DNA from 2 places in the Halomonas sp. PAMB 3232 genome. Region 2 is predicted to be linked to the other one. Evidence: predicted binding sites of a transcription regulator. Region 2 holds the regulator's gene; the other holds the start of a gene.
The links. The regulator PhoB, encoded in region 2, activates phosphate uptake and scavenging genes when phosphate is short. The targets are predictions, from matches to a motif close to TGTCATANNNNTGTCANA.
Positions count from the first base shown of each region.

Region 1: a site for PhoB is predicted at 7,729-7,746, ahead of RN346_RS10570 (Na/Pi symporter). Genes of this name have one in related genera too.

Region 1 covers NZ_CP134865.1:2,297,425-2,312,075, reverse strand. Annotated here, with positions in the region: gene RN346_RS10605 (DUF2231 domain-containing protein) at 1-146, opposite strand, end outside; gene coxB (cytochrome c oxidase subunit II) at 182-1,252, shown strand; gene ctaD (cytochrome c oxidase subunit I) at 1,249-3,792, shown strand; gene RN346_RS10590 (hypothetical protein) at 3,793-4,152, shown strand; gene RN346_RS10585 (cation-translocating P-type ATPase) at 4,175-6,406, shown strand; gene RN346_RS10580 (bile acid:sodium symporter) at 6,403-7,353, shown strand; gene RN346_RS10575 (winged helix-turn-helix domain-containing protein) at 7,350-7,664, opposite strand; gene RN346_RS10570 (Na/Pi symporter) at 7,808-8,980, shown strand; gene RN346_RS10565 (hypothetical protein) at 8,991-9,242, shown strand; gene RN346_RS10560 (PA0069 family radical SAM protein) at 9,249-10,334, opposite strand; gene RN346_RS10555 (alkaline phosphatase) at 10,515-11,957, shown strand; gene RN346_RS10550 (hypothetical protein) at 12,067-12,510, shown strand; gene RN346_RS10545 (nuclear transport factor 2 family protein) at 12,680-13,063, shown strand; gene RN346_RS10540 (cysteine hydrolase family protein) at 13,131-13,691, shown strand; gene RN346_RS10535 (hypothetical protein) at 13,688-14,134, shown strand; gene RN346_RS10530 (AzlD domain-containing protein) at 14,150-14,458, opposite strand; gene RN346_RS10525 (AzlC family ABC transporter permease) at 14,455-14,651, opposite strand, start outside.
Region 2 covers NZ_CP134865.1:35,887-50,537, reverse strand. Annotated here, with positions in the region: gene phoR (phosphate regulon sensor histidine kinase PhoR) at 1-811, opposite strand, end outside; gene phoB (phosphate regulon transcriptional regulator PhoB) at 815-1,504, opposite strand; gene ubiA (4-hydroxybenzoate octaprenyltransferase) at 1,604-2,494, opposite strand; gene RN346_RS00230 (chorismate lyase) at 2,528-3,088, opposite strand; gene RN346_RS00225 (FAD-dependent oxidoreductase) at 3,201-4,388, shown strand; gene RN346_RS00220 (HU family DNA-binding protein) at 4,511-4,783, shown strand; gene RN346_RS00215 (hypothetical protein) at 4,783-5,139, shown strand; gene yccS (YccS family putative transporter) at 5,417-7,627, shown strand; gene recG (ATP-dependent DNA helicase RecG) at 7,624-9,702, opposite strand; gene RN346_RS00200 (LysR substrate-binding domain-containing protein) at 9,699-10,610, opposite strand; gene RN346_RS00195 (SDR family oxidoreductase) at 10,760-11,641, shown strand; gene RN346_RS00190 (RidA family protein) at 11,706-12,095, opposite strand; gene RN346_RS00185 (bifunctional (p)ppGpp synthetase/guanosine-3',5'-bis(diphosphate) 3'-pyrophosphohydrolase) at 12,169-14,301, opposite strand; gene rpoZ (DNA-directed RNA polymerase subunit omega) at 14,327-14,584, opposite strand.

The sequences.
Region 1 (14,651 bases), 1.4 Mb from region 2:
AAGGGGTCACCCGTGTACCAGTAACCCAGATCGCTTGCGACCAGCGCCATCAATGCCGCCACCGGGAAGTGAATCATGACCGGATGAAGCGGGTGACCGGCCAGCGAGGCGCGGCTTTTTATGGAACGCTGCGGAGTGGATGCCATGGACACGTCCTGTGGGCAGACAAAGGGAAAAGAGTATGAGGGAACGTAACCATTCGGCGCCGCCCCCAAGGCGTATTCAACGCGCATCGCGACGGCGGGTCAACCTGGCCGCGTTAACGCTTTTACTGGCCGTGCCGATACTGTTGGCCGGCTGCGGCGGCGACCACTCGATCTTGAACCCGGCGGGGCCGGCGGCGCGCGATATCCGCCTGATCTGGTTCGTCATGCTGGGCTTCGGAACCGTCGTGTTCGTCGTCGTGATCGCGCTTTGGCTCTATACCTTCAAAAAGCGTTACGTTACCCGCACTCCCGCCCAGGAGCGGCGCATCGGCCGACGCTGGATCATCGGCGGCGGTATCATTCTGCCCACACTCACGGTCATTGCGCTTTTGATGTTTGGCGTGCCCACCGGCAAGCGCATGCTGACGCTGCCGCTGGACGAGCCGCCGGAGGTGATCGAGGTCATCGGGCATCAGTGGTGGTGGGAGGTACGCTACCCGGGGGCCGAAGGTGGTGAAATCGTGACCGCCAATCAACTCATGATGCCTGCCGGCGAGCCGGTGGACTTTCATGTCACCGCCGCCGATGTCATCCACGGCTTCTGGATTCCGCGTTTGGGCGGCAAGATCGACATGCTGCCCGGGCGTATCAACCGCATTCGCCTGGAGGCCGACGAGCCCGGCGTGTTCGGCGCCCAGTGCGCCGAGCTTTGCGGCGTGGGCCATGCTCATATGCAGCTTCACGTCGAGGCGCTGCCGCGTGCGGAGTTCGACGCCTGGCTTGCCGCGCGCAGTGACGAAGCGCTGGCCGAGCTTGCCGCCCAAAACGCAGCCTTCGATACCGCCCGCGACAACTTCACTCGGTTCTGTTCTGGCTGCCATCAGGTGGCGGGTATCAGCGCGAGCAACATCGGCCCGAATCTCTCGGATGTCGGTGGCCGCGAAGCCTTGGGCGCCGGCGTAATGGCCATGGAGGAGGGCGCGGTCTACCAGTGGCTGAGAAACCATCAGACGCTCAAGCCCAGCAACCTGATGCCGCGCCACGACGATCTGGATAACGAAACGCTTAGGGGCCTGGGTGCCTGGCTGGAGACTTTAACCCCATGACAACCATCAATCGTCAAGCGACGCCCCAGGACCCGCAAGAGCCGGAGGATGGCCGCACGCTGCACGACGACCTGCACGACATTTGGGGCAACCCGCGCGGCATCAAGGCGCTGACCATCGTCAACCACACCACGCTCGGGTTGCGCTTCATGATCACCGGGATGGCGTTTTTCCTGTTCGGCGGCATTTTGTCGATGCTGGTGCGCACCCAGCTCGCCACCCCCGACCAGAACTTCATGACCCCGGAGATCTACAGCCAGGTCACCACCATGCACGGCACGGTGATGATGTTCTTGTTCGCCATTCCCGTGCTCGAGGGGCTGGCGATCTACATGATTCCGAAGATGATCGGCGCCCGTGATTTGGTCTGCCCCAGGCTGACCTCACTTGGCTACTTCTGCTACCTTTTCGGCGGCATCATTCTGGCCTCGAGCCTGGTCATCGAAATGGCGCCCAATGCCGGCTGGTTCATGTACACGCCGCTTTCGAGCAGCGAGTATTCGCCGGGGCTCGGCTCGGATTTTTGGCTGTTGGGCATCACCTTCGTCGAAATCTCGGCGCTCTCTGCGGGGGTCGAGATCGTCGTCTCCATATTGCGCACCCGCACCCAGGGCATGGCGCTGCACAAGATGCCGCTGTTCGCCTGGTACATTCTCGCCATGGCGCTGATGATCGTGGTCGGCTTTCCACCCTTGATTCTGGGCAGCATTTTGCTCGAGCTCGAGCGCGCGGTCGGCATGCCGTTTTTCCAGGTGGCCGGTGGGGGCGATCCGCTTTTATGGCAGCATCTTTTCTGGCTCTTTGGCCACCCGGAGGTGTACATCATCTTCCTGCCCGCCGCGGGCATCATTTCCACGCTGATTCCGGTATTCGCCGGCCGGCCGATCGTCGGCTACGGCTGGGTGGTGTTCGCCATCATCGTCACCGGCTTTATCAGCTTCGGGCTCTGGGTGCACCACATGTTCACGGTGGGGATCCCCCAGCTTGCCCAGGCGTTCTTTTCGGCGGCGAGTATGCTGGTGGCGGTGCCCACCGCCATTCAGGTGTTCGTGTGGCTGGCCACGCTGTGGCTCGGTAAACCGAAATTCAAACTGCCGATGCTCTGGGTGTTGGGCTTTTTGATCATCTTCGTCTGCGGCGGTTTGACCGGCGTGATGCTGGCGCTGGTGCCGTTCAACTGGCAGGTACACGACACCCACTTCGTGGTCGCGCACATGCATTACGTGCTGGTCGGCGGCATGCTCTTTCCGCTGATGGCGGGCTTCTACTACTGGCTGCCGCTGTTCTCCGGGCGCATGCCGTCGGAAACCATCGGTCGCTGGGGCTTCTGGCTCACCTTTTTGGGCTTCAACGGCACGTTCTTGATCATGCACTGGACCGGGCTTCTGGGCATGCCGCGGCGTATCTACACTTATGAAGCGGGTAACGGCTGGGAGATCTTCAACCTGCTCTCGTCGGTTGCCAGCTTCGTGATGTCCGCCGGCATCGCCATGGTGTTGATCGATATCGCGCTGCACTTTCGCTTCGGCAAGCCGGCCAAACACAACCCCTGGGGCGCGGATACGCTTGAGTGGGCCAATACGATGCCGCCAAGCGCTTATAACTTCGTAAGCCTGCCTAACATCGAAACCCGCCACCCGCTGTGGGACAACCCGGATTTACCGCGCACCATGGCCGAAGGCAAACATGGCCTGGCGGTGGCGAGCCACGGGCGGCGCGAGATGTGGGGATCTGATTCCATCACCGGCAAGGTGCGCGAAATCGTTCACCTGCCGGGCAACTCCTGGTGGCCGTTTCTGGCCGCGCTGGCGCTGGCCGTGGTGTGTGTCAGTCTGCTGACGCGCCTCTACCCGGTCGCCGCGGTGTTCGTCATCGTCGCCGGGGTGTTTTTGCTGCGCTGGGCCTGGGAGAACGGCGCCCACCCCAAGGCCGCCCCGGACGCCGAGGTCAAGGAAGGCGACCCGCCCCTGCATTCGCGCACCATGAGCGGGCCCGGCGTCTGGGCGATGGCGACGTTCTCGATCGCCAACGGGTCGTTCTTTCTTTCGTATCTTTTCGGCTGGTTCTATCTCTGGACCGTCTCACCCGAGTGGCGCATGCCCGAGGTGTCGCCGCTTTCACTGCTGGTGCTGGTCAGCGCCGGCATCGCGCTCACGGTGGGCGCCGGCGTCATGGAGAAGCTGGTACGCGGGCTTCGCGCCCGCCGCGATAGCGGCCTGATGGGCGGGTTTTTCATCGCCGCGCTGCTGGGCGCGGTGCAGGTGGGGCTGGTGCTCTGGTCGCTGCTGAGTGCCGGGCTCGAGCCTACCCAAACCAGCCACGATGCGATTTTGCTGGTGGGGCTGGTGTACGCGCTGTTCCATGGGGCGCTTGCGATGATTCTCACCGCGATGCAGGGGTTTCGCGTGCGCTGCGGCTACGTGGGTGCCCACGCGCCCTTCGAGCCGGCAGTGGTGGTGCAGCTTTGGCGCTACAACCTGGTGACGTTCTGGGTGCTGGTCGGCGCGCTCGGCGTGCTGCCCCGCGTAATGGGAGGCTAGATGATGCCAACCGCGTTCAAGCGACTACACCTTGGCCATCCGGCGCATTTGATCGTCGGGCTCACGCTCTGGAGTATCTGGTTCGTGGCGGTGTACGGCGGGCTGTCGGTGGCCTGCGCCGTAGCGCCGCCGGCACCGGATCAAGGCTCACTGACGGGCCTCAACCTGGGGCTTGGGCTTGTCAGCGTCGCCACCACCGTCTTGCTTTTCTGGCTTGCCTGGGCCGGCTGGAAGGTAGGCCGCGAGCTTACCGGCCGGCCGCGCTTTAACGCGCTGGTCTCCGCCGGGCTCTATTTCTTCTCCGCCTTTGGGGTGGTCTTTACCGGCATGCCGATCATCGGCGTGCCGCCCTGTCTGTAACGCCGGTGGGGCGATCGACGCCATGAGCGATAGCGCGCCCGCCGGCTCGACCGCGCTTTTTAGCCTGCACGGCATGTGGTGTACCAGCTGCGCGCTTGCCGTCGAAGGCGTTTTGAAGCGCGCACCCGGCATTACCCAGGCAAGCGTTCACTATCCCACCGCCACGGTGTACGTACAGGGCGAGGCACAGGCCATCGCGCTTACAACTCTTGCGCCGCGGGTCTCGCGCATCGGCTATCGGCTGGGCGAGCTCGAGGCGGTGCAGGACGCCGCCGAGCGGCTCGAACAAGAGGGGCGCTACCTGAGTCTTCGTTTGGGGGTCGCCGCGGTGTTCGGCATGTGGACGATGCTCGCCTCGATTCTGATCTACGCCGGCGCCGTACCGGCGGGGCGTATCGAGCTGGTCATGGCCTGGGTTTCCGGCGCCTTTTCGCTTCCCGTGGTGCTCTACGCCGGCGTGCCGTTCTACCGCGCCGGGTTTCGTACGCTGTTGGCCCGCCGGCCAGGCATGGACGTGCTGGTGAGCCTGGGCGTGCTGGGGGCGATGGCGGTGTCGGTCTGGCTTCTTGGCCAAGGGTCTGTCGAGGTGTACTTCGATACGGCCGTCATGCTGATCGCGCTCTTGCTGGTCGGGCGACTGGCCGAAACGCTGTGCCGCCAGCGGGGCCTGAAAGCCTTCGAGGCCTTGGCGCTGGCGCCGGGCGATGTGACGCTCGAGCGGGAAGGGCAAATCGCGTCGCACCCGCTGAGCGCTGCGTGCATGAACGATGTTCAACGCCTGGCGCCGGGCGAGACCCTGCTGCTCGACGGTGAACTGATGAGCGCCGGCTGGTTCGATACCGCCACGCTCTCCGGTGAAAGCGTACCGCGCTATCTGGTCGCGGGCCAGCGGGTTTACGCCGGCTACCGCTTCATCGAGGCCGACGGCGAAGTGGCCCTTCGGCTTCGGGTAAACGCTACGCCCGGCGAGCGGCGCCGGGATCATTTGTGTGAGCAGATGCGCCTGCTGCAAACCCAAAAGGGGGAGCTTCACAAGCTGGCCGACCGTTTCGCGGCCTGGTTGAGCCCTGTCGCGCTGGTACTTGCGCTAATCACGCTGCCCGTGGCCTTCATGCTGGGCGCAAGCCTTGATGAGGCGGTAGTACGAGCGCTTTCCGTGCTGGTGGTCGCCTGTCCCTGCGCGGTGGGGCTGGCCGTGCCGCTGGCAACGCTTGCCGGCAGCGACCAGGCGCTGCAACGCGGCGTGGCCCTGCGAGACCCCGGCGCGTTCGAGACGCTGGCCCGAGTGCGTGCGGTGGCTTTCGATAAAACCGGCACGCTCACCGCCGGCCGCCACCGGGTCGTTCACGCCGAGTGCCGCGATGCGCTCGGTGGTGACTTTCATCGAAAGCTCGCCGCCGCCACCCGGCAAAGCGAGCATCCGCTGGCCCAGGGGCTGTTGCGCTGGGCGCTTGAAAGTGGCGATAAACAGAACGAAGAGGAGGGCGTAAGCCGCGTGGTGCGCCTGGACGAAGTCGCCGGCGCCGGGCGGGTGATCGCTTTTGAGCGCGGCGAGCGCTGGTGGATGGGAAGTTTGGGCTGGCTTGGCGAGCGCGGCGTCACGCTTGAAGGTGCGGCCCATCAGGCCGACCATGCCTTTGCCTCCCAGGTGGTGCTGGCCGACGAGCGCGGGTGGCTGGCAACGTTTTATCTCGCTGACCCGCCGGTGGAGGATGGCCGGGCGAGTGTTCGCGCGCTGCAGGCGCAGGGCTATCTCACGGCGCTGATCAGCGGTGACCGCCAGGGCGCGGTGAGCTGGCTGGGTGAGCAGGTGGGTCTGGCGCCCAATGCGTGCTACGCCCAGCGCTCGCCGGAGGCGAAAGCACGGCTGCTGGCGGGGCTTGCGTCACCCACGCTCTATGTCGGCGACGGGGTCAACGACACGCTTTGTCTGGCCGCCGCGGGTGTGGGCGTTGCGCCCATGCAGGCAAGCGATGCCGCCCGTGAAGGGGCGGCGGCCCAACTGTTGCGACCCGGTGTTGGCGGCGTGGTACAGCTACTGCGCCTGGCCAGGCGTACCCGCAACGTCATGCGCCAGAACCTGGTGTTCTCGGCGGTGTACAACACCCTGGCGCTGGGGCTGGTCATCGTCATGGCGGTGCCGCCGCTGGCGGCGGTGCTGGCCATGGCGGCGAGCTCTTTAAGCGTGACGCTGAACGCCGCCCGGCTCGCCTGGGCGCCGGTCGACGGTGACTCTGCAAAGGGCTCGCCATGAGTCGGGTCATCGTCTGGGTCGAGGCGCAGCTTCTATGGCTGGTGATGGCGGTGGCCGCGCTGGGGCTTTTGTACCCGGCGGCGGGCGTGGCGCTGGCGCCGCTGATTGGTCCGCTGCTGGCGCTTTTGATGTTCGTCATCAGCCTGACCTTCGATGCCCATCAGGTCGGCGCGGTGCTGCGCCGCCCCTCGCGGCCGCTGCTGGCGCTTTGTCTGGTGTACGGCCCGATGTCGCTACTGGGCTGGCTGACCGGGCGGCTCTTTTTCGGCACCGGGGCGCTCGCCGCGGGGCAGACGCTTCTAGGCACGCTGCCCACCGACGTGTCATCACCGCTTCTGGTGCTGATGGCGCGGGGCAACGTGGCGATGGCGGCGGTGTTCAACGCGATCACTACGGCACTTTCACCGCTGCTGGTCCCGCTGCTGTTTCTCGCGCTTACCGGCATCGAGCTCGACGTGCCGCTTTTCGCCATCGTGGTCGAGCTTTTACTGATCGTTTTCGTTCCGACGCTTCTGGGCGTGGCGCTGCGCACCCGGTTCAGCACAACGCTTGCCCGCTTTGACGACCGCTACGCGGGGTTGGGCTCCATCCTCTATCTGCTGATACTGCTGGCGGTGGTGGGTCCCAACGCCGCGACCATTCTGGGGTACGGCGCCTACGCGCTAGTGATCGCTGCCGCAGCGCTGTGTTTGAACCTGGCAGGCTACGTAGTGGGCACGGCGTCCAGGCTGATCACCAATGAGCGGTCAGAGGTGGTGGCGTATCTCTTTACCACGAGCAAGAAGGAGTTCAGCATTGCGGCGGCGTTCGTCGCGGCCTCCGGGCTTTCGCCGGAGATCGCCATTCCCGCGGCGTTTTTCGCCGTCATCCAGATGATTACCTCGCCGCTGGCGGCCAGACTGCTCGTCCGTCGCCCCACTAGCACTTGGGTGAGCGATAAGCGCTAGCAGTAGCCCAGCGCCTCGCCCAGCCTTGTGGCGTGCTCTTTTACCCAGCGCCGGTCGATCGCGCCCCAGCTCTCGAGCACGTAGCGGCCGATGTTGTGCCGCTCGCCTTCCTGGCCCTCAAAAACGCAGATGATATCGAGCTCGTCGAGCGACTTGATCGTGTCCTGAGCGGTGCGACGGGGCATGCCGGTGGCCTCGATCAGTGCCGGCACGCTGGCCACGCCCTGGTCGATCAGGTGGGCCACGTAGAGGCGGCGGTAGAAACTCGATCGGGTCTTGCTCAAGGGCTGCTTACTCGAGGGCTGGGTCATAAGGCGTTCCGGCTCGGTGGTTCAAAGGGGTGATATCAGGAATAAGTGAGCGTCGTCACGCGGGCGTCATCAGGCTGTCACCTGCGGCGCGCAACGTGGAAGGGTGAACGTGCGCCACGTTACCAACCGCCGGAGGGATCACCATGGTAGAGACGACCCATCGCGCCGCGCCAGAGAGCTACGCTCGCCCGGCGCAAAAGGAGAAGCAGGGCCGCCTGCGTCAGTGGCTCACGCTATTGCTGTTAGTCTACTTTCTGATCTGCGCGGTATCCATCGTCGGCGACGGCTTCAAGCTCGCCACCGGCGATCACGCCGAGCGCTTGTTCGAGTTCGCCACCAACCCCTTCGTCGGCCTGATGGTCGGCATCGTCGCCACCGCCTTGATCCAGTCGTCCTCGACGGTGACCTCGGTGATCGTTGGCATGGTGGCCGGGGGGCTGCCGGTTGCGGTGGCGGTACCCATGGTCATGGGGGCGAACATCGGCACCACGGTGACCAATACGCTGGTGAGCCTGGGCCACGTCAACGACAAGAACGAGTTTCGCCGCGCCTTTGCCGCCGCTACCGTGCACGACTTCTTCAATCTGCTGGCCGTGGTGATTTTGCTTCCCATCGAGATCCTGTTCCATCCGCTGGAGCGCATGGCCGGCGCCGTCGCTGGCGTTTTCTACGGCGATGCCGATCTTTCGCTGGATAACGTCAATATCGTGGGGCAGCTGACTCAGCCGGTGACGGACACCGCAGGCCAGCTGGTGTCGAGTTTGCCGGCGGTGGCCGGCGGTATCGCCTTGATCGTCATCGGCGTGGCGCTGATTTTTCTTTCCATTCGCTACATCGGCAAGCTGTTGAAGACGCTGATGGTTGGGCGCGCCAGACAAATCATGCTCAGCGCCATCGGCCGCGGGCCGTTCACCGGCGTGGCCTCCGGGGCGCTGGTGACGATGCTGGTGCAGTCGTCCTCCACGACCACCAGCCTGATGGTGCCCATGGCCGGCTCTGGCGCGTTCACGCTGCGCCAGATTTACCCGTTCACCATCGGCAGCAATATCGGCACCACCATGACGGCGCTGCTGGCCGCCACGGCGATTTCCGGTGCCACGGCGCTGTTGGCGCTGGAGATCGCCCTGGTGCATCTGCTTTTCAATCTGTGCGCCGTGCTGATCATCGGCGGACTGCCGTTTCTGCGTCTGCTACCGGTGAAAGGGGCGCAGTGGCTGGGCCGGGTCGCCGCCGAGCGCAAGGCGCTGGCCGCCGGCTGGGTGCTGGGCGTGTTCATCGCGCTGCCGGCCCTGTTGATCGCTGTTACCGTACTGTAAGGAGGGCGCCATGAGTATTGAACAAGGTTCCAGGCCAAGCCTGCACACCACCTCGACCGCCGAACTCAAGGCGATGTTGAACGACTCGGTGGAGATCATCGACGAAATTCGCGCTGAGCTCGACGCCCGAGAAGCCCAGACTCAGGAGCTCGAAAAGATGGACACCCTGATGGTCGAGGCCCGGCCGAAGCTTCAGGAGATCCGCGGCTTCTTCGCGCTGGTGCTCGACGAGCTCAAGGCGCGGCGCGGCCCGAACCGTTAGCGTTGGTTAGTCGAACAGGTCGCCCTGAGCACGGGGTGGCCTGAAGTCGCGCGTGTTGAGCCCCTGCTCGGCGCGGGGCTGCATGCCCCATTGACGGCTGGCGCGCTTGAAGCGCTGCTCGATCATGTCGACGAACACGCCTTCACCGCGAAAGCGCTTGCCGAACGCCGCCTCGTTGGTCTTGCCGCCCCGGCACTGGCGAATCAGGCTCATCACCTTGTCGGCGCGCTCGGGATAGTGGGCCATCAGCCACGCCTGGAACAGCGGCGCGACTTCGCGGGGCAGGCGTAGAAGCATCCAGCTCGCGGTGCGCGCGCCGGCGCCGCGGGCCGCTTCGATCAGCCGCTCGATTTCTTGGTCGGTCAGCCCCGGTATCACCGGCGAGATCAACACCCCCACCGGCACCCCGGCGGCGCTGAGTTCGCGAATCACCTTCAGCCGCGCCTGGGGCGAAGCCGCTCGCGGCTCCAGGGTGCGTTTTAGGTCGCTGTCGAGGCTCGTCAGACTCACCAGCACCCGCACCAGCCGGTGCTCGGCCATCTGTTTCAAAAGATCCAGATCGCGCAGCACGAGACTTCCCTTGGTCACCAGCGTGACCGGGTGGCGGCATTCGAGCAAAAACGCGAGGAGGTGTCGGGTGGTGCGATATGTCGCCTCGATCGGTTGATAACAGTCGGTGTTGCCGGACAGGTTGATCGGCCGGCAGACGTAGCCGGGTTTCGCGAGTTCGTCGCGCAGGTGATCGAGCATGCCGGTACGCGCGATCAGCCGGGTTTCGAAATCGAGCCCCGGCGACATGTCCCAGTAGGCGTGCGAGGGCCGGGCGAAGCAGTAGATGCAGCCATGCTCGCAGCCGCGGTAAGGATTGAGCGAGCGATCAAAGGAGAGATCCGGTGAGCTGTTCCACGCAAGCGCGCTCTTGCTTGGCTCCTCGCGTACCTCGGTGGCAAGGCTTAAGGGAGCGTGCTCCTGCCACCAGCCGTCGGATTCCTCGACGCTGACACTGGGCGCAAAGCGGTTGTGCGGGTCGAACGTTGCCCCGCGGCCCTTGTGAACGATACTGCCCGGGGGGAGGGCGCGTGAATCCGACATGACGCTATCCGATCGGCAATAGGTTGGCTGTATGAATATACATTATATTGCCGCTCATGCTAACGACAACCGCTGGCTGTAGTGCACGGAGTGTCACTGAAATCGCGCTAAACGTTCATCCCGCTGTCATCTGGCGTGGCTAATTTAAGCCTCTCTTAATCAATGACTTGGATGAACAGCATGGTCGCTTTCAAACGCTGCGCGCTCGCGCTTGCTTTAGGGTCCGTTTTTGCCACGCCGGCGCTTGCCCAACCACACGGTGCCAAAAACGTCATTCTGATGATCACCGACGGCGCGGGCATCGAAACCTTCCGCGCCGCCAGCTACTACCGCCACGCAGTGCTGGGCCAGGAAGTGTACGACGACTTCGACACTCAGGTCTTCACCGCCACTTACCCGCTGACCACCGCCACCGAGCCGACCATGAGCGACGAAGGCAAGGTCGAGTTCGACCCCGCCGAGCTCTGGAGCGATGAGGCGGCCGAGGGCGTGGGCTTCGAGGGCAAACTGGGCGACTACGACGGCTATTTCGCCGGCTACAACTACGCCCGCGAGAACTTCACCGACAGCGCCGCCGCCGGCACGGCGCTGGCCACCGGCCAGAAGACCTACAACAGCGCCATCAACTGGTCGAACAATGACGAGCGCATGAAGCACATCGGCGAGTACGTGGTCGAGAGCGGTCGGGCGCTGGGCGTGGTGAGCTCGGTGCAGCTGAGCCACGCGACGCCCGCCGCGTTTCTGGGCCACAGCCCCAGCCGCAACGAATACGCAGCACTCGGTGAAGAGATCATCGATTCCGGGCTTGCCACCGTGGTGTTCGGCGCCGGCCACCCGTACTTCGACGACGCCGGTAACGCAGTCGAAAACCCGGACGAAGACGCCTTTCGCTACGTGGGCGGCGAAGCCACCTGGCAGCGCGTGCTCGATGGCGACACCGATTACCAGTTGATCGAAAGCCGCGACGACTTCGAGGCGCTGGCCAACGGCGAGCTGACCCTCGAGGCGGACAAGGTGCTGGGCGTGGCGCAGAACCACGCCACGCTGCAGTTCAACCGCCCGGGCGTGGAAGCTGGCAACCTGATCGAGAACGTGCCGAACTTGCCGACGCTGACCCGCGGCGCGCTCGAAGTGCTCAAGCAAAACGACGAAGGCTTTTTCCTGATGGTCGAAGGCGGCGCCGTCGACTGGGCCGCGCACGCCAACAACCTGCCGCGCCTGGTCGAGGAGCAGGTCGATTTCAATGAAGCGGTGGAAGCTGCGGTCGAGTGGGTCGAGGCGAACAGCGACTGGGACGAGACGATGATCATCGTGACCACCGACCACGGCAACGGCCTGCTGCAGGGCCCGGATTCGGATCAGAACGCCTACAGCCCGATCGTAAGCCAGGGCGCCGGCGCGCTGCCGCTGGTGCGCTGGCACTCGGATAACCACACCCGCGAGCTCGTGCCGCTTTACGCCCAGGGCGCCGGCGCCGAGTACTTCCTCGATGTGGCCCAGCGCGATGAAGGCCTTTCCACCTACGGTGTGGACGAAAACGCCCAGCAGTGGGTGGACAACACCGATGTATTCCGCGCCGCGATGAACGCGCTCGGTATCGACGAGGACAGCGACACGCCGTAACGTCCCTGCGCCGCCACAAAGCCCCAGGCGAAATCGCCGGGGGCTTTTTTTGTGCGTGTTTTAGAACGCGTGAGATGAACGTATGCTGACGGTTTTGCCGGGAGTCTCCATGCGCGCGTTCTCGATCATCGCGATTCGCCTTCTCGCCGTCTATCTCGTGACCCGCCCGCTCATGGCGCTGGCGTCGTCGCTGCCCGCGGCCTTCGCTACGGCAGAGGCGTTCGAAGACTGGCGACTACTGTTCTCCGCCAGTCTCGTGCTGCCGTGTTTGCTGGGCGTGCTTTTATGGTTCAAGGCGCCCGCGCTTGCGCAAAGGCTTCACCCGAATGAGTCGGCGTCTGACAGCGTGGTCGGGGAGGCGGGGCTCGTGCGTGCGGGCAGCTTTCTCATCGGCGTGTATCTGGTGGTACAGCACCTGAGCAGTCTGCTTTCCCGCTGGCAGTGGGGCGGGGGGCTCGACATCGGCTCGCTCGCCGCGCTCCTGATCGGCCTGGCGCTGATACTGGGGGTCAGCGCCATGGGGAAATTGTTCAAGCGATTGCGGGAATTTTAATGGGCCTGGGAACTCGCCATGCGCTCGCGTGTCGATTTGGGTAAGATAGTACGCGCTACATCTTTGGTATAAGAATGATGGGCTTGTAAAGTCACTGTCGTAAAAGGTCACCGCCGTTTGAGCCCGCGGCATCAGGTCACCGACATTGGTTAAAGAGGTCGTTAGTCATATGAGAACTCCCCATGACGTGCTCAACGAGTGGATGCAGGCAATCAACAACGCCGACGTCGAAGCACTGCTGTCGCTCTACGATGAGAACGCCGTACTGATTCCCACCTTTTCCAACCGTATTTCCAACACCCGCGAGAAGCATCGCGACTATTTCGAGCGCCTGGGCGCGCGCCCGGGGCTGAGCATCACGCTGCACGAAAAGACCCTGATCATTCAGGAAGTCTCCGAAACCGTTGCCGCGCTGACCGGCCTCTACAACTGGCGTTTTGAGGTCGAAGGCGAGCTTCTGAACTTCGAGGCGCGCTTTAGCTACGTCGTTGATCTTTCAAAAGAAGCGCCGATTTTGCACCACCACTCCTCGCAAATTCCGCGCATGCTGTAAGGTTGTCGGCACCCGAAAAACGCCAGGCTATTCGAGCCTGGCGTTTTCATTTTTAAAGGTTTTATTCATGTTCGAGCTTCCCGCTCTTCTCATCATCGACATGCAGCGCGGCATGAGCGACCCCGCTGCAGGGGCTCGCAACAACGCCTGTGCCGAGACGAACATCGTGCGGCTGCTCGGCGTGTGGCGTGATGCAGGTGCCCCCGTCGTTCACGTACGCCATATCTCCCGCTCGCTGGACTCTCCCTTCTGGCCGGGACAAGAGGGCGCCGAATTCCAGCCGGCACTGGCGCCATGGGAAAGCGAGCACGTGGTCGAGAAGAACGTTCCCGATGCCTTTGTCCATTCGGGGCTCGAGCGGTGGCTTCGCGTGCGCGATATTCAGCGTCTCGTCGTCGTGGGTGTCAGCACCAGCAACTCGGTGGAGGCCAGCGTGCGAAGCGCGGGTAATCTCGGCTTCGATGTCACGGTCGTTCATGACGCTACCTTCACCTTCGCCAAACGCGATTATGCCGGGGTGGAACGCTCGGCTGACGAGGTTCACGCCATGTCGCTTGCGAATCTGAATGGGGAGTACGCGCGTATCCGCTCGACCGAAGAAATGCTCGATGAGGCGTTAGAAGAATGATTGAACTGGCAATGGCGGGAATCTCCCTGTTTGGCTTGGGTGACTGGACCTGTACCTCGGACAATGTCTACCCGGACGGCATGGAAGAGCACATCGAAAGTCGCGTCACGACACGAAAAGATCTCACCTATGAGGAAACGCTGACGCTCGACTATCGAACAAGCAGCGTTCCGGGAAGCCATTCGCGTCTGCAGGTCTTCATCACCGGGCATAAGGACGTTGTCGGCCACACGTTCATTGCCTACCCCGAAGAGATAGAACTCGTTCCTCGCACGGATGAGCTCAGATTGTTTTCGCCCGAGTTTCTCGAAGCAAGCCGCGCTTTTTATCTCGAGCCTTCGGCGCCGATCGAAGTGGTCTCCCGCGATGAAAATGCCATGACCCTGCGCCTCAAGGAGTCCGGCGAAGAAACGACCTGCCAGGCAGTGAGCGCAGGGGCATAGCGTTTTTTTCAAGCGTTAGAACAGCCAGCGCCAAAGCGCTGCGCAGACGATACCCACGGCGATGGACGCGAGCGGGCTTTTCAACGCGACCGCCACTAGCCCGGCGGCAAGGGCCGCGACGCGAGTGGCGTGATCGCCGTGAACGATCATCGGCGTCAGGATGGCGATGAGCACCGAGCTCGACATGGCGTCGATGAAAAGGCGCACGTTCGGTCCAAGCGTCAGTCGCGCCATGACGATCAGCCCCAGCACCCGCGAGCCATAGCCGACAAGTACCATGATCGAAATGGCCGCAAGCGACGACCAGACGGTCGGTGTCATCATTCGCTCACCTTCACGCTCTGGTATCGGGCAAGCAGCACAGCGACGCCCCCACCGGTCAGTGCCCCTACCATGACGTGCAGAAAGGGCGGCAGCCACCAGTACGCCAGCAGCGCGCTGGTGCCCGCCGCAAGCCAGGGCAGCACCATGAACGCTCGGGGCCGATTGCCGATCACGATCACCAGCAGAAAGCAGA
Region 2 (14,651 bases):
CCTGATCAATCTCGAGGCGCGAAAGCAGCAGCAAATCGTCGACCAGATTCTGCATGCGCAGGGTTTGCGCCTGCATCTGAGCGACGCTGCGGCCAAGTCTTGGCGGCAGTTGATCGCTCAGATCGCTGTAGGTTTCCAGATAGCCAGAGAGCACGGTCAAGGGCGTGCGAAGCTCATGGGAGACGTTGGCGACGAAATCCTGGCGCATCTGCTCCAGCCGGTGCAGCCGGGTGATATCACGTGCCATCAAGAGCCGCTCATCGTCGCCGTAAAGCGTGATCTGATACTCGAGAATGCGCCGTTCGTCGATGGGTGAGGTGAGCGTTAGAGGCTCACTGTATTCGCGGGACGAGAAGTAGCGCACAAACGCGGGGTCGCGCAACAAATTGGTGATGTGCTGGCCGCGGTCATGGGCGGTTTGAAGCCCCATCATCTTTGTGGCGGCGCTGTTCCACCACTCCAGGTCGCCGTGACGGTCGAGCATGACCACGCTGTCGCGCATCGCCTCCGACGACTCCTGAATACGCGCAAGCGTGGCTCTGAGGCGGCCCTGAGTGATGCGCTGACTTTTCTGGTAGCGGTAGAGCCGGTCCAGAAGCTCGCCCCAGAGCCCGGGCCCGGCGGGTGGCTCCTCGCTCGGCGTAAGCGTTAGCCATAGATAAAGCGCGCGCAGCTGGCGCAAGTGGTAGAAAAGACACACGCCGAGCCCGGCGGCGAGGCCCAACCCCGGCGCGCCAAACAGCCAGCCCATGATCACCCCGAGCGTGGCAAGCCAGGCGATACGCCAGAGTTCCCGGCTCCACAGGTGCACGCGCTAGCTCCGGGCGGAGAAGCGATAGCCGGTGCCGCGCACCGTCTGAATCAGGTTCTGATGAGCATCGCCCAGGGCCTTACGCAGGCGACGAATGTGAACGTCCACGGTGCGCTCCTCGACGTAGACGTTGCCGCCCCATACCTGATCCAGCAGCTGGCTGCGGGTATAGGCGCGCTCCTGGTGGGTCATGAAAAATTGCAGCAGTCGATATTCCGTCGGCCCCATGTCCAACGCCTTGCCGTGAGCGCTGACCCGGTGGCTTACCGGGTCGAGCAGCAGGCCGTTGATTTCCACCGGGTCCTCCATGCCGCGCGGCGTGGTACGCCGCAGCACCGCTTTCAGGCGCGCGACCAGCTCTCTGGGAGAGAACGGCTTGGTGATGTAGTCGTCGGCACCCGCCTCGAGCCCTTGGATCTTGTTGTCTTCCTCGCCCTTGGCAGTGAGCATGATGATCGGAAGCTCGGCGGTGGCCTCTTCGCGCTTGAGGCGACGGGCCAACTCGATGCCGCTGGTACCGGGCATCATCCAGTCGAGCAGCAGCAGATCCGGCTGGTTGTCGACCACCAGCGCGTGGGCATCCTGGGCGTTATCGGCTTCGAGCACGCGATAGTCCGCCATCTCCAGCGCCACCGCGATCATCTCGCGAATCGGCGCCTCATCGTCGACGATTAAAACGGTTTTGGCGGTCATGGGCGGGCCTCACGGTGTCCAGGCAAAGTGGTCGATGACATATCGGTGACAATCACACCATGAGCGAGTGACAGTTTTATGACACCCGCTTTTGCCACCTTAGCCCGCCACCGGCCAAAAGCTCAAGGCGAGCCCGGCGAAGAGCACAAGCCCCGACCAGTGATTGTTCAAAAACGCCTGAAAGCAGGCCTCGCGCTCGCGGTGAACGATCAGGCGCTGCTGATGCACGAAGGTGGCCGCCATGGCCACAAGGCCCAGCCAGAAAAAGCCTCCCAGACTTATAGCCCACCCCACCCAGGCCAGCAGTAACAGCGTGGCCGCCTGCAGCAGGCCAATGATCAGCCGGTCGGCCTGGCCAAACAGCACTGCGGTGGATTTGATGCCGATCTTCAAGTCGTCGTCGCGGTCCACCATGGCGTACTGGGTGTCATAGGCGACGGTCCACAGCACGTTGGCCAGAAATAGTACCCACGCCTCGAGCGGCACGTGACCCAGAACCGCGCCAAAGGCCATGGGGATCGCCCAGGAGAACGCCGCACCGAGCACCACCTGGGGGAAGTGGGTATAGCGCTTCATGAAAGGATACGCGGCGGCAAGCAAAAGCCCGCCCACCGACAGCAACACGGTAAACCAGTTGGTCAACAGCACCAGAATGAACGACACCGCCACCAGCGCGATGAACAGCACCTTGGCTTCGGCTTCCCCGATGCGCCCGGTCGCCAGCGGCCGGTTTTTGGTACGTTTGACGTGGCCGTCGAAGTGGCGATCGGCGTAGTCGTTCACCACGCATCCTGCCGCGCGCATGGAGTAGACGCCGGCGATAAAGATCAATAGCACCCCGCGTCCTGGCACGCCCTCGGCGGCGATCCACAGCGCCCAGAGCGTCGGCCACATCAAAAGCCAGGTGCCAATGGGCCGATCAAGGCGCATCAGCGTGATGAAATCACGCGCCCGGGACCAGCCGGTCGGGCGCAGCAGAGAACGGTCCATGCTTACCTCTCGAGGATAAATCGCGCGCCCAGCTTAGCGCGAAGCCAGATCGGGTTCATCCGCCAGGGTCGATAAAAACGCTTCCTGCACCAAAAGCGACAGCCCGCCGTGGTAGAAGATCGAGCGCCGCGCCCAGACGCTCGGAAGCTCTGGCGCCTGGCGATGAGCGAACGCCGGACGCTGGCCGGTGGCGTAAAGCGCGCCGCGCACGAGATCCGGCTGGCGAAACAGCCAGCTCCCCAGCGAACGCTCGCCCAAACGCTCGAGATGCAGCCCCTTGAGCTGCGCCAGCGGCGCCACCGAGCGCGCCACCACCCAAGGGGTGTCATCGATGCACAGCGCCACCTCGCGACACCAAACAAGCCGGCGCGGCGCAAGGCCAAGCGCCTGGGCTTCGTCGCGTTCGGGTACGCCGACGCCCTGGCGCAGCAGCCGTACCCGAAACGCGCGGCGCCCGCCCGCCGCGACCAGCCGTGCGGTCAGCGAATCGGTGGAGGCGACCCACTGCCACCAGGGCGCGCTCATGGCCGGGCGAAACGCCGCGACGGGTTGCCAGCGCGGAAAAAGCGCTATCGGCTGAGTGTGTATTGCCACGCGATCTCCAGAGCGGTCAAGTCGTTCGCGCTAGTGTAACATGATGGCCCAACGCGCTTTTCTCGAGAACATCCGCGTTTCGAGCCCCCGAATTTCAACGTCTGGTGAAGGCATGGCCGACTCTTTCTCTCACGCCGATGCGCCGGTGGATCTTCTCATCATCGGTACCGGCATGGCCGGCATCGGCCTTGCCCGCGAGCTGCGAAGGCTCGGTGATACCCGCTCGATTACCCTGGTAAGCGTCGGCAGCGCCGATGAGTACAGCAAGCCGCTGCTCTCGACGGGCTTTGGCAAGCGCCTGACACCGGAGAAGCTCGCCAAAAAAAGCGCCGCCAGCGTTGCCAATGAGCTCGACGCCACGCTCTGGCCGAACACCCGGGTCGTCGCCCTCGATGGCGACCGCCGCCGGGTCACCCTTGAAGACGGCGAGTATGTGGGCTTCGAGACGCTGGTGCTGGCCACCGGTGCCGGCCCGCGAAACGCCTTCGACATTCCCTCGGGGCTCGCCGAGCGCTTTTTCAGCGTCAACGATTTGGACGATTACCGTCGCTTTTACACCGCCCTGGCGCCAGAACCCGCGCGCGTCGCCGTTGTCGGCGCGGGGCTCGTGGGCTGCGAATTCGCCAACGACCTGCTTGTCGGCGGCCACCAGGTCACGCTGATCGCCCCGGAGACCACGCCGCTGCCCCGCCTTCTGCCGGCAACGCTTGGCCAGGCGCTGGGCCGCGCGTTCGAGGCCGGCGGCATCGAACTTGCGCTGGGTCGCACGGTGAGCCGCATCGCCGCCGGCGAGCACGACGATATCGTTTTGAGCCTGGACAGCGACGACACCCATCACGTCGATGTGGTGCTGATGGCCACCGGGCTTACGCCGCGAAGCGCGCTGGCGCGCGAGGCGGGCATCAGTGTCAGCGAGAGCGGCATTCGGGTCGACCGGACGCTAGCGACCTCCCATGCCGGTATTTACGCTCTGGGCGATGTGGCGTGCATCGACGGCGTCAATGCCATGTACGTCCCGCCGCTTCAGGCCAGCGTCAAGGCGCTGGCCGCCACTCTCACCGGCCAGCCGACCCGCGTGCGCCTCGGCGCCTGGCCGGTGGTGGTCAAAACGCCGCTTCTACCCGTGGTGGCTTATCCGCCGGTCGCGCCGGTCGCCCAGTGGCGCATCGAGGGCGAAGGCGATACGTTCACCGCGCTGGCCGAGGATAAAGATGGTCAATTAGTCGGTTTTGCGTTGACAGGCGGGGCGGTCAAAAGGAAAGTGGAGCTTTCCAGAGCAGTACCCGCGCTGCTAGGCTAAATCGCAACGCAGTGGCGCTCGAGCCCGGTACCAAGCTTGAGCCGACAAATTAAAACACTCGTTCGTTTTCAATCGCACTCATAAGCGTTACGCTTATTTTTTCTATCAGGGAGACCCCTTTTATGCGCAAACCTGACCTGGCCGCTGCCATCGCCGATAACGCCGACCTGTCCAAGGACAAGGCAGGCCAAGTGCTGAACGTCATTCTCGATGAGATCACCAACAGCGTGGCGAAAGGCGAAGACGTTGCCCTGATCGGCTTTGGTACCTTCACCGTACGCGAGCGCGCCGCCCGCACCGGCAAGAACCCGCAAACCGGCCAGCCGCTGAACATTCCGGCCAGCAAGAACGTGGCGTTCAAGCCGGGTAAAGCGCTCAAGGACGCCGTTTCCTAATGAAACTCCGGCTTGCGCTGTGGCTACTGGGCGTGTTGCTCAAGCGCGCGCTGCGGCGTAAGCCGCGCTTCAAGGAGCAGCTCGAGCGAATGCGCGGTCTGGACTGGGGCATCGCTACCGAGGATCTACACACGGCACGCCACTACCGAATGACGCCCAAGGGCATCGCCACGGGCAAGGGCCTGCCAATCGATCTGGATCTGGAGCTGCGCTTTCGCGACCAGGACGCGGCGCTCAGGATCCTCAAAAAGCCGACCCAGCAGGCGTTTCTGCACGGCATGATGAACGGCGACGTTCGCCTGGTCGGCGATTCCAGCGACCTGACCAAACTGCAGAAGCTTTTAAAGCACCTGTAGCGCTTAACGGCCCGCCTTTTACGGCGGGCCGTTTTGTTAAACACCCTCGCATCACGCCCGACCAGATGGTTCGCTCCCCTGAAAGCGCCCTGCTTTTGCCGCCACAACCCGACTGCTGGCGATAAGCGCCTGACGTAGTGTCGATATCGAACGCCGGCAAACAACGCTGGAGCGTACGCTTTAGGCCAAGCGGTGGTCGGCATAGCCAGGTACCAGGCGACGTTGATATACTGACGATTAGTTATACTAAAGTCTAAATAACAATCGAAGAGACGCCATGCCGATCGCTCTACCCCTTCGCCGCCTTTGGACCCTGGATAAATTCGCCTACAGCCTGCGGGTGTTCATCGCCTTTAGCGGGGCGCTCTTGTTTAGCGTGTTTCAAGCCGACGTGGCGCTGGTCATTCCGCTGTTTCTCGGCATCATTGCTTGTGCGCTCTCGGAAACCGACGACAGCTGGCAGGGGCGGCTTCAGGCGCTGATCGTGACGCTTTTGTGCTTTGCGCTGGCCTCCTTCGTGGTGCAGTGGCTGTTTGCCTGGCCCTGGCTGTTCGCGCTTGGGCTTGGGGTGTCGGCCTTTACGCTGATCATGCTCGGCGCCATCGGCCAGCGCTACGCTACCATCGCTTCGGGCACGCTGATTCTCTCGATCTATTCGATGATCAACATCGAGCAGCATGGCGGCGTCGACGCCGACGTCGCCTCGCGCCAGCTTTTGCTGCTGGCGGGCGCGGCCTGGTACGGGCTCATCTCCGTGCTCTGGTGCGCGCTCTTTTCCCGCCAGCCGGTCAAGCAGAGCATGGCGCGGGTGTACAAGACGCTGGGGGAGTTTCTGATACTCAAATCGGCGCTGTTCGAGCCGGTGCGCGGTGTGGATGTGGAGGCACGCCGGGTGGCGCTGGCGCATCAAAACGGCCAGGTGGTGGCCGCGCTCAACCAGGCCAAGGAGATGATCTTTCGCCGCCTGGAGGGTCAGCGCGGAAGCCAGAAGCTCAACCGCTACCTGCGCATTTACTTCATCGCTCAGGACATCCACGAGCGAGCGAGCTCCACCCACTACCCCTACAGCGCGCTGACCGAGGCGTTCTTCCACCACGACGTGCTGTTTCGCTGCCAGCGCCTTCTGGACCAGCAGGGCCGGGCCTGTCGCCAACTGGCCAAGTCCTTGCTACTCAACCGCCCGTTCGATCACGAACTCAGCGAGCAGGCGCTGATGGACCTGCGCGCCTCGATCGACAATCTGAGTGACCGCGACCGTCCGGAGTGGCGCGCGCTGATTCATCCGCTCAACGCCCTGGCAGACAACCTGGCCACGCTGGAGACGCAGATCGCCAGTGTCCACAACCCGGATGCAAGCTTCGATCGCCGCGACAGCGCGCTGTTCGATCGTTCGCCGTCGAGCATCAAGGAAGCCTGGAACCGGGTGCGGCTGAATCTGACGCTGGGCTCGCCCACCTTTCGCCACGCCGTGCGCCTGTCGAGTGCGCTGGTCGCAGGCTATGCGCTTTTGCAGTGGCTCGATCCAGAGCAGGGGTTCTGGATTCTCTTGACCACGCTGTTCGTGTGCCGACCCAACTTCGCCACCACGCGGCGCTTTCTTTCCCAGCGGATTCTGGGCACGGTGCTAGGGCTGGTCGTGGGCTGGGCCTCCATTTCGCTTTTCCCCCAGCCCGGTGTTCAAAGCATGATCGCCGTGGCCGCCGGGGTCTGCTTTTTCGCCAACCGCGAGCGCCATTACGTCATCGCCACCGCCTCGATCACGCTGTTGGTGCTGTGCAGCTTCAACCAGGTGGGGGACGGCTTTGACCTGATCTGGCCACGGCTGTTCGATACGCTGCTCGGCGCGGTCATTGCGGGGCTTGCGGTGTTCTTCATTCTGCCCGACTGGCAGGGGCGGCGGCTCTACCGCGAGGCGGCCAAGGTGCTCACTAGCCACCGTGGCTACCTGGATGAGATCGTTCACCAGTACGAAACCGGTAAACAGGACGATCTGGCCTACCGGCTGGCACGGCGCAACGCCCACAACGCGGATGCGGCGTTCTCGACGCTCTTAACCAACATGCTTCACGAGCCCGGCCACTACCGCAAGCAGGACGCAGACAGCGGGCTGCGCTTTCTGGTGCTCTCCAACACGCTGTTGAGCCACCTGTCGGCACTCGGCGCCCACCGCCACCGGCTGACCGACGACGAAGACGACGCCGCGCTGATGCCCCAGGCCCGGCGTATCAGCGAACTGCTCGAGGCGATGACCCGTGAGCTACACGCGCGCCAGCCCGTCACCGCGCTCGATGAGCAGACCGAGATGCTGCTCGCCGCCCTCGGCGATACGCCGAAGGACGCCGCCACGCCGGTCAGCAGCGAACGCGCCACCGCGGTGACGCTCTACCGCCCGATCCAGAGCCAGCTCAGGCTGATCGCCGAGCAGCTCACGCCGCTGGCCCAAAGCGCGGCGCGGCTCACCCAGCGGCCCAAACCGGCCGAGCGCTAGACCTGCCCGTAGCGTCCGGCGGCTTCCCCGAGCCAGCGGCGCACCAGCACGGCGGTGGCGTCACGGTCGCCTTGAAGCGTTTTCGCCAGCGCCGTGACGCGCTCCAGAAGGTCGGCATCGCGCTCGAGATCGGCGACCTTCATCTGGGCGAGGCCCGTCTGGCGGGTGCCGAGCACCTCGCCCGGGCCGCGAATCTCCAGGTCCTTCTCGGCGATGCGAAAGCCGTCGGTGGTTTCGCGCATCACGCCCAGACGCTCCTTCGAGCTTTTCGACAGCGGCGGGTGGTAAAGCAGCACGCAAAAACTCTCCAGGCTTCCCCGCCCGACCCGTCCGCGCAGCTGATGAAGCTGGGAAAGCCCCAGGCGCTCCGGGTTTTCGATGATCATGAGACTGGCGTTGGGCACGTCCACGCCGACCTCGATCACCGTGGTGGCGACCAGCAAATCCAGCTCGCCTTCCTTGAACGCCGCCATCACTTCGGCCTTTTCCGCCGCTTTCATGCGCCCGTGGATCAAACCGATGGCAAGCTCGGGTAGCGCTGTTGTCAGCTCCTCGCGGGTGACTTCGGCGGCCTGGCACTGCAGCACCTCGGACTCGTCGATCAGCGTGCAGACCCAGTAAGCCTGGCGGCCATCGCTGCAGGCGCGGCGAATGCGCTCGACCACTTCCGGGCGGCGCTCGTCGGACACCACCACGGTCTTGACCGGCGTGCGCCCCGGCGGCAGCTCGTCGATGATCGAGACGTCCAGATCCGCGTAGGCGCTCATGGCAAGCGTACGGGGAATGGGCGTGGCGGTCATGATCAGCTGGTGCGGGGTAAGCCCGCCCGCCTCGCCTTTTTCGCGCAGCGCCAGGCGCTGGTGCACACCGAAGCGGTGCTGCTCGTCGATGATCGCAAGCCCCAGGCACTTGAAGTGAACGTCCTCCTGGAACAGCGCGTGGGTACCGACCACCATCCGCGCCCGACCATCGGCGATCGCTGCCTTGGCATCGAGGCGGCTTTTACCCTTGAGCTTGCCGGCAAGCCAGGCGACCTCGATACCCAGCGGCTCGAACCAGGCCTTGAAAGAGCGGTAGTGCTGTTCGGCAAGAATCTCCGTGGGCGCCATGATCGCCGCTTGGCAGTCGCCGGCCAGCGCCGACAGCGCCGCCATGGCGGCGACTACGGTTTTGCCGGAACCGACATCGCCCTGCACCAGCCGCAGCATCGGCGCGGGCTCGGCGAGATCCAGCTCGATCTCCTCGAGTACCCGGCGCTGAGCGCCGGTGAGCGCGAAAGGCAGCTTGGCCAGAAAGCGGGTTTGCAGGCTGCGCCCGGCCGGCAGACGCGGGGCACCGTCGGCCTGGATACGCAGGCGCACCTCGCGAAGGCTCAGCTGGTGGGCCAGAAGCTCCTCCAGCGCCAGCCGCCGGGTCGCCGGGTGCAGGCCATGGGCGAGCGTGTCGAGATCGACCTCCGGCGGCGGCTGATGCAAGAGCACAAGGCTTGCGTGAAGCCCGGGCAGGCCGAAGCGCTCGGCAAGCGGCGGGGGAATCATGTCCGGCAGCGCCTCCGGGGCGGCTTCGAGTCGCTCGAGCGCCTGCAGCGCCAGCGCCCGCAGCCGGGTCTGGTGGAGCCCTTCGGTGGTCGGGTAGATCGGCGTGTAGTGCTCCTCGACCGGCGTCTCGGCGTCCCCGACCGGGCGGTACTCCGGATGATAGATCTCGAGCCCCGTGGCACCGGCGCGCGCCTCGCCGAAGGCGCGCAGCGTCACGCCCGGGCGCAGCTGCTGGCTCTGCGCCGGGGAGAAGTGGAAAAAGCGCAGGCTCAGGATGCCGCTTTGGTCGCGAAGACGCACCAGAAGGCTTCGCCTTCGCCCCTTGACGATGTCGCAGGCAGTCACTTCGCCTTCGACCACCGCTTCGCTGCCCGCGCGTAAAAGCCCGATCGGGGTCAAGCGCGTGCGGTCCTGGTAGCGCAGCGGCAGGTGAAAGAGCAGATCGCTCACCCGCTCGACGCCCAGGCGCGCAAGCTTGGCCGCCAGCGCCTCGCCGACGCCCTTGAGCTCGGTGACCGGCGCATCGAGCGCGTTCATGGCATGGCCTGCCGGCACTGGTTGATCGCCTGCACCAGCGCATCGATCGCCTTGGGCCTGGGAAAGCTCGCCCGCCAGGCGATGGCGACGGTGCGCGAGGGCGACGGCGAAACGAACGGCCGGCTCGCCAGCAGCGAGCGTTCATCCTTCTGCGTTCCCAGCGCCGACTGCGGCAGCACCGTGATGCCGAGCTTCGAGGCCACCATGTGGCGGATGGTCTCGAGCGAGCCGCCTTCGGCGATCAGCGTGTTGCTGGGGCTGTTGAGCTTATGGGTGATCGCCGGGCAGGCCTCGAGAATCTGGTCGCGAAAACAGTGCCCTTCGCCCAGCAGCAAGAGGCGCTCCTCGAGCAGCGCCTCCTTCTCGATCGCCTCCCGTTCGGTCCAGGGGTGGCTGCTGGGCATCAGCACCTCGAAATCCTCGTCGTAGATCGCCTTGGTCACCACGTCGGTTTCGGTGAACGGAAGCGCGACGATGATGACGTCGAGCTCGCCGCTTTTGAGCTTGCCCCTGAGCGCGCCGGTCAGCCCCTCTTCGATGTAGAGCGGCATCTGCGGCGCCGCCTCGGCCAGTGCCGGCACCAGATGCGGGTAGAGATACGGCCCGATGGTGTAAATGGCACCGATGCGCAGCGGGTTGGCCAGCTGGTCACGGCCGGCGCTGGCCATTTCGAAAATCAGGCTGGACTGCTCCAGCACGCGCTGCGCCTGGGCGACGATTTTCTCGCCAAGCGGGGTGACCTGTACGGTGGATTTGGAGCGCTCGAACAGGGGTGTGTCGAGTTCATCCTCGAGTTTTTTCACCGCCACCGAGAGCGTGGGCTGGGAAACGTGGCAGCGTTCGGCGGCGCGGCCGAAGTGGCGCTCTTGTGCAAGGGTTACGATGTAGCGAAGTTCTGTTAAAGTCATAACGGTGCCGGATGGCATCCTCTCGTAGCAGGTCGTGACTCAGCGTGGCCATGAACGGGACGGCAAGGACAAACAAATTCTCTTGACGATGGCATATCTCAAGAGGACTTTGTATCTAATAGGGAATATTTATCATGAGGAGTGCGCAGGTGAAACTCACTGTACTGATCATCGGCTGTGGCGATATCGGCACCACCCTGGGGCGCGAGCTTACCAGCGAAGGCCATCGCGTCATCGGCGTGCGCCGCCAGGCCGACTCGTTACAGGGGACCGGCATCGAGCCCCTGGCGCTCGACCTTGCGACGCTCGACGATGCCAGTGCCTCTGCGCTGCCCGAAGCCGATTACGTCATCTATACCGTCAGCGCCGACCGCTTCGAGGAGAGCGCCTATCAGAGCGCCTACCCGAACGGCTTGAAACGGGTGCTGGGCGTGCTCGAACAGCACGAAACACCGCCACGGCGCATCTTCTTCGTCTCCTCGACCAGCGTTTACGGTCAGCAGGAGGGTGAAGTAGTCAACGAGGTCAGCCCCACCGATTCGACCAGCTTCTCGGGCACTCTGATGCGCGATGCCGAACAGGCGCTGCTGGATCATCCGCTACCAGGCACGGTCGTGCGCTTTTCCGGTATCTACGGCCCCGGCCGCGACCGGCTGATCCACCAGGTCAAGGGCGGGCGCATGGCGGCGATCACCCCGGCGATCTACTCCAACCGCATCCACCGCGACGATTGCGCCGGGATTCTCGCCCACCTGATCCAGTGTCAGGAGAGCGGTAAACCCCTGGCCGAGCTCTATCTGGGCAGCGACTCCGAGCCCGCCACCATGTACAACGTCATGAGTTGGCTGGCCAAGGAGCTCAAGGCCACCGCGACCGAAACCATGCAGTCGCCGCTGAGACGGCGTACCAGCAAACGCTGCGACAACAGCCGCGTGCGCGAAACCGGCTACGAATTTCGCTACCCCAGCTTTCGCGAAGGCTACGCCCAGATTCTCAAGGAAGGCGGCTTTTTGACCTCCAAAAGCGCCTGATCCCCGTGCCTGTTGACGAAAAAAGCGAGCCCAAAGGCTCGCTTTTTTATGTCCATTCAGCCGCTTAGTCGCCGATGACCATGACCGCTTCCGCTTCGACCTGGCTGCCCTTGGGCAGCGCGCGCACGCCCACCGCGGCGCGGGCCGGGAACGGCGCCTTGAAGAACTCTTCCATCACGCGATTGACGATGGCGAAGTTGTCCAGATCCACGAGATAAAGATTGAGCTTGACGATATCGGAAAGCGACCCGGCGGCCTCTTCGCACACCGCCTGCAGGTTGGTGAAGACCTGGCGGGCCTGGGCTTCGATGTCACCAGAGACGATCTCCATCGAGCTTGGGTCGAGCGGAATCTGACCGGAGAGATAGACCGTGTTGCCCGCCTTGATCGCCTGGGAGTACGGGCCAATGGCAGCCGGTGCCTTTTCGGTGTTGATAACGGCTTTATTGCTCATAATTATGCTGCTCCTGTAATCAAAAAATCCCGCGCGCCCCGGGGCTACCAGGGGCGGCTTACTTAGGGAAGGCTTAGTTGGCCGTTCGAGTTATTTTGCTGACGCTTGGCAGGTTGCGAATGCGTTTCATGATACGCGCGAGGTGCACACGGCCCTTGACCGAGAGGGTCAGGTTCACCGTCGAGAGTTTGGCGTCGCGCTCCTCGATGCCGATCCGCTCGATATTGGCATCGGCGTCGGTGACCAGGCCCGCGAGCTCGGCCACCAGCCCCCGGCGGCTTTCGATCTCGATACGCAGCGCCACCGGGAAGTCCTCGTCGATATTCTCCGACCACTGCAGTGTGAAGAGCTTTTCCGGGTCGCTTTTCAAATCCACCAGGTTTCGGCACTCGTCGCGGTGCACGACGATGCCCTTGCCCACCGACAAATGCCCCACGACCGCATCACCGGGTAGCGGGTGGCAGCAGCGGGCAAAACTCAACACCATGCCTTCGCTGCCGCTGATCACCACCGCGTTATCGCTGTTCTCCAGCCGGTTGATCTCGCGATTCTCGCCCTGGGCGGTATCCGCCAGCCGCCGGGCCGCCACGTAAGCCATGCGATTACCCAGCCCCACCGACTCGAGCAGGGTGTCCAGCGAGGAGACGTCGAGCTCCTTGAGCGCCTTGGTGAAAACCCGCTCGTCGAGCTCCTCGAGGCTCGTCTCATATGAGGCCAGCGCCTTGTTGAGCAGCCGCCGTCCGAGCATGATCGCCTCGGACTGCTGCTGATGCTTCAGGGCGTGGCGAATCGCCGAGCGCGCCTTGGCGGTGGTGACGAAATTGAGCCACGAAAGATTGGGCCGCGCGCCGGGGGCGGTGATGATCTCGAGCGTCTGGCCGCTTTCCAGTCGCGTGGAGAGCGGCGCCAGGTGGCGATCGATCCGGCAGGCGATACAGTTGTTGCCGATATCGGTGTGCACGCTGTAGGCGAAGTCGATCACCGTGGCGCCCTGGGGCAGCTCCATGATGTCGCCCTTGGGCGTGAACACGTAGATGTCGTCGGGGAACAGGTCATTCTTGACGTGCTCGATGAACTCCAGCGAGTCGCCGGCGTGGCGCTGCATCTCGAGTAAGCCCTTGACCCAGGCCCGTGCCCGGGCGTGGCTGCCCTCGGCGATCGGATGCTCGGTCTGGCCGGCCTTGTAGAGCCAGTGAGCGGCGATGCCGTTGTTGGCCATCGCTTCCATCTCGCGGGTGCGAATCTGCACCTCGATCGGCATGCCGCGCTGACCAAAGAGCGTGGTGTGCAGGCTCTGGTAGCCGTTCGCCTTGGGAATGGCGATGTAATCCTTGAAGCGCCCGGGCACCGGCTTGAAGAGGTTGTGCACCACGCCGAGTATCCGGTAGCAGCTCGCCACATCGTCGGTGATGATGCGAAAGCCGAACACGTCCATGATCTCGGCAAAGGGCTTTCGCTGGTCGCGCATCTTCTTGTAGATGGAGAGCAAATGCTTTTGCCGACCGATCACCGTGCCCTTGAGTTCTTCGTCGTCCAGGCTTTGTTGCAGCGACGACTGAATCTGGCGCATCGCGCTTCGCCGGTTACCGCGGGCGCTGGCCACCGCGCGCTTGATCCGCTCGGCGCGCATCGGGTGGATCGCCTGAAACGAAAGATCCTCGAGCTCGATGCGGATGGTGTTGATCCCGAGCCGCCCGGCCACGCGGGCGTAGATCTCCAGCGTCTCGCGGGCGATGCGCCGCTTCTTGTCCGGCCGCAGCGCCCCCAGCGTGCGCATGTTGTGCAGCCGATCGGCGAGCTTGACGATGATGACGCGAATGTCCCGCGACATCGCCAGCACCATCTTCTGAAAGTTCTCCGCCTGAGCGACTGCTTTGTCCTCGAAGGTGATTTGGGTCAGCTTCGAGACGCCGTCGACCAGCTCTGCCACCGGCTGACCGAACTGTTCGCCCAAGGCCTTTTTGGACACGCCGGTATCCTCGATCACATCGTGCAGCATGGCCGCCATCAGGCTTTGATGGTCCATGTGCATGTTGGCGAGGATGTTGGCGACGGCGAGCGGGTGGGTGACGTAGGGCTCGCCGGAGCGGCGCCGCTGGCCATCGTGGGCCTGTTCGGCGTAGTAGAAGGCGCGTTTGACCTGCTGGATCTCGTCCGAGGGTAGATAGCCGCCGAGTCGGTCGGCCAGGTCATCGATGGTGAACATGGAACGCGCCCCTTCGGTTCCGGACTTAGTCGTCGATCTGGATGCTGGGCGCGGCCGGACGCTGGCGCACCGGCGCCTCGACCGGCTCGTCGAGCACCGTGTGATCGACCAAGCCTGCGGCGATTTCACGCAGCGCCATGACCGTGGGCTTGTCGTTCTCCCAGGCAAGCTGCGCATCGCGGGAGCCGCGGGCGAGCTGGCGGGCCCGCTGGGTAGAGATCATCACCAGCTTGAAGCGGTTTTCTACGTTTTCGAGACAATCTTCGACGGTTACGCGCGCCATGGGAGCTTTCCTTTAAAAAACGACGCCGGGCCGGCAGGGCGTGAAACGACCGCCGACTCGGCAAAAA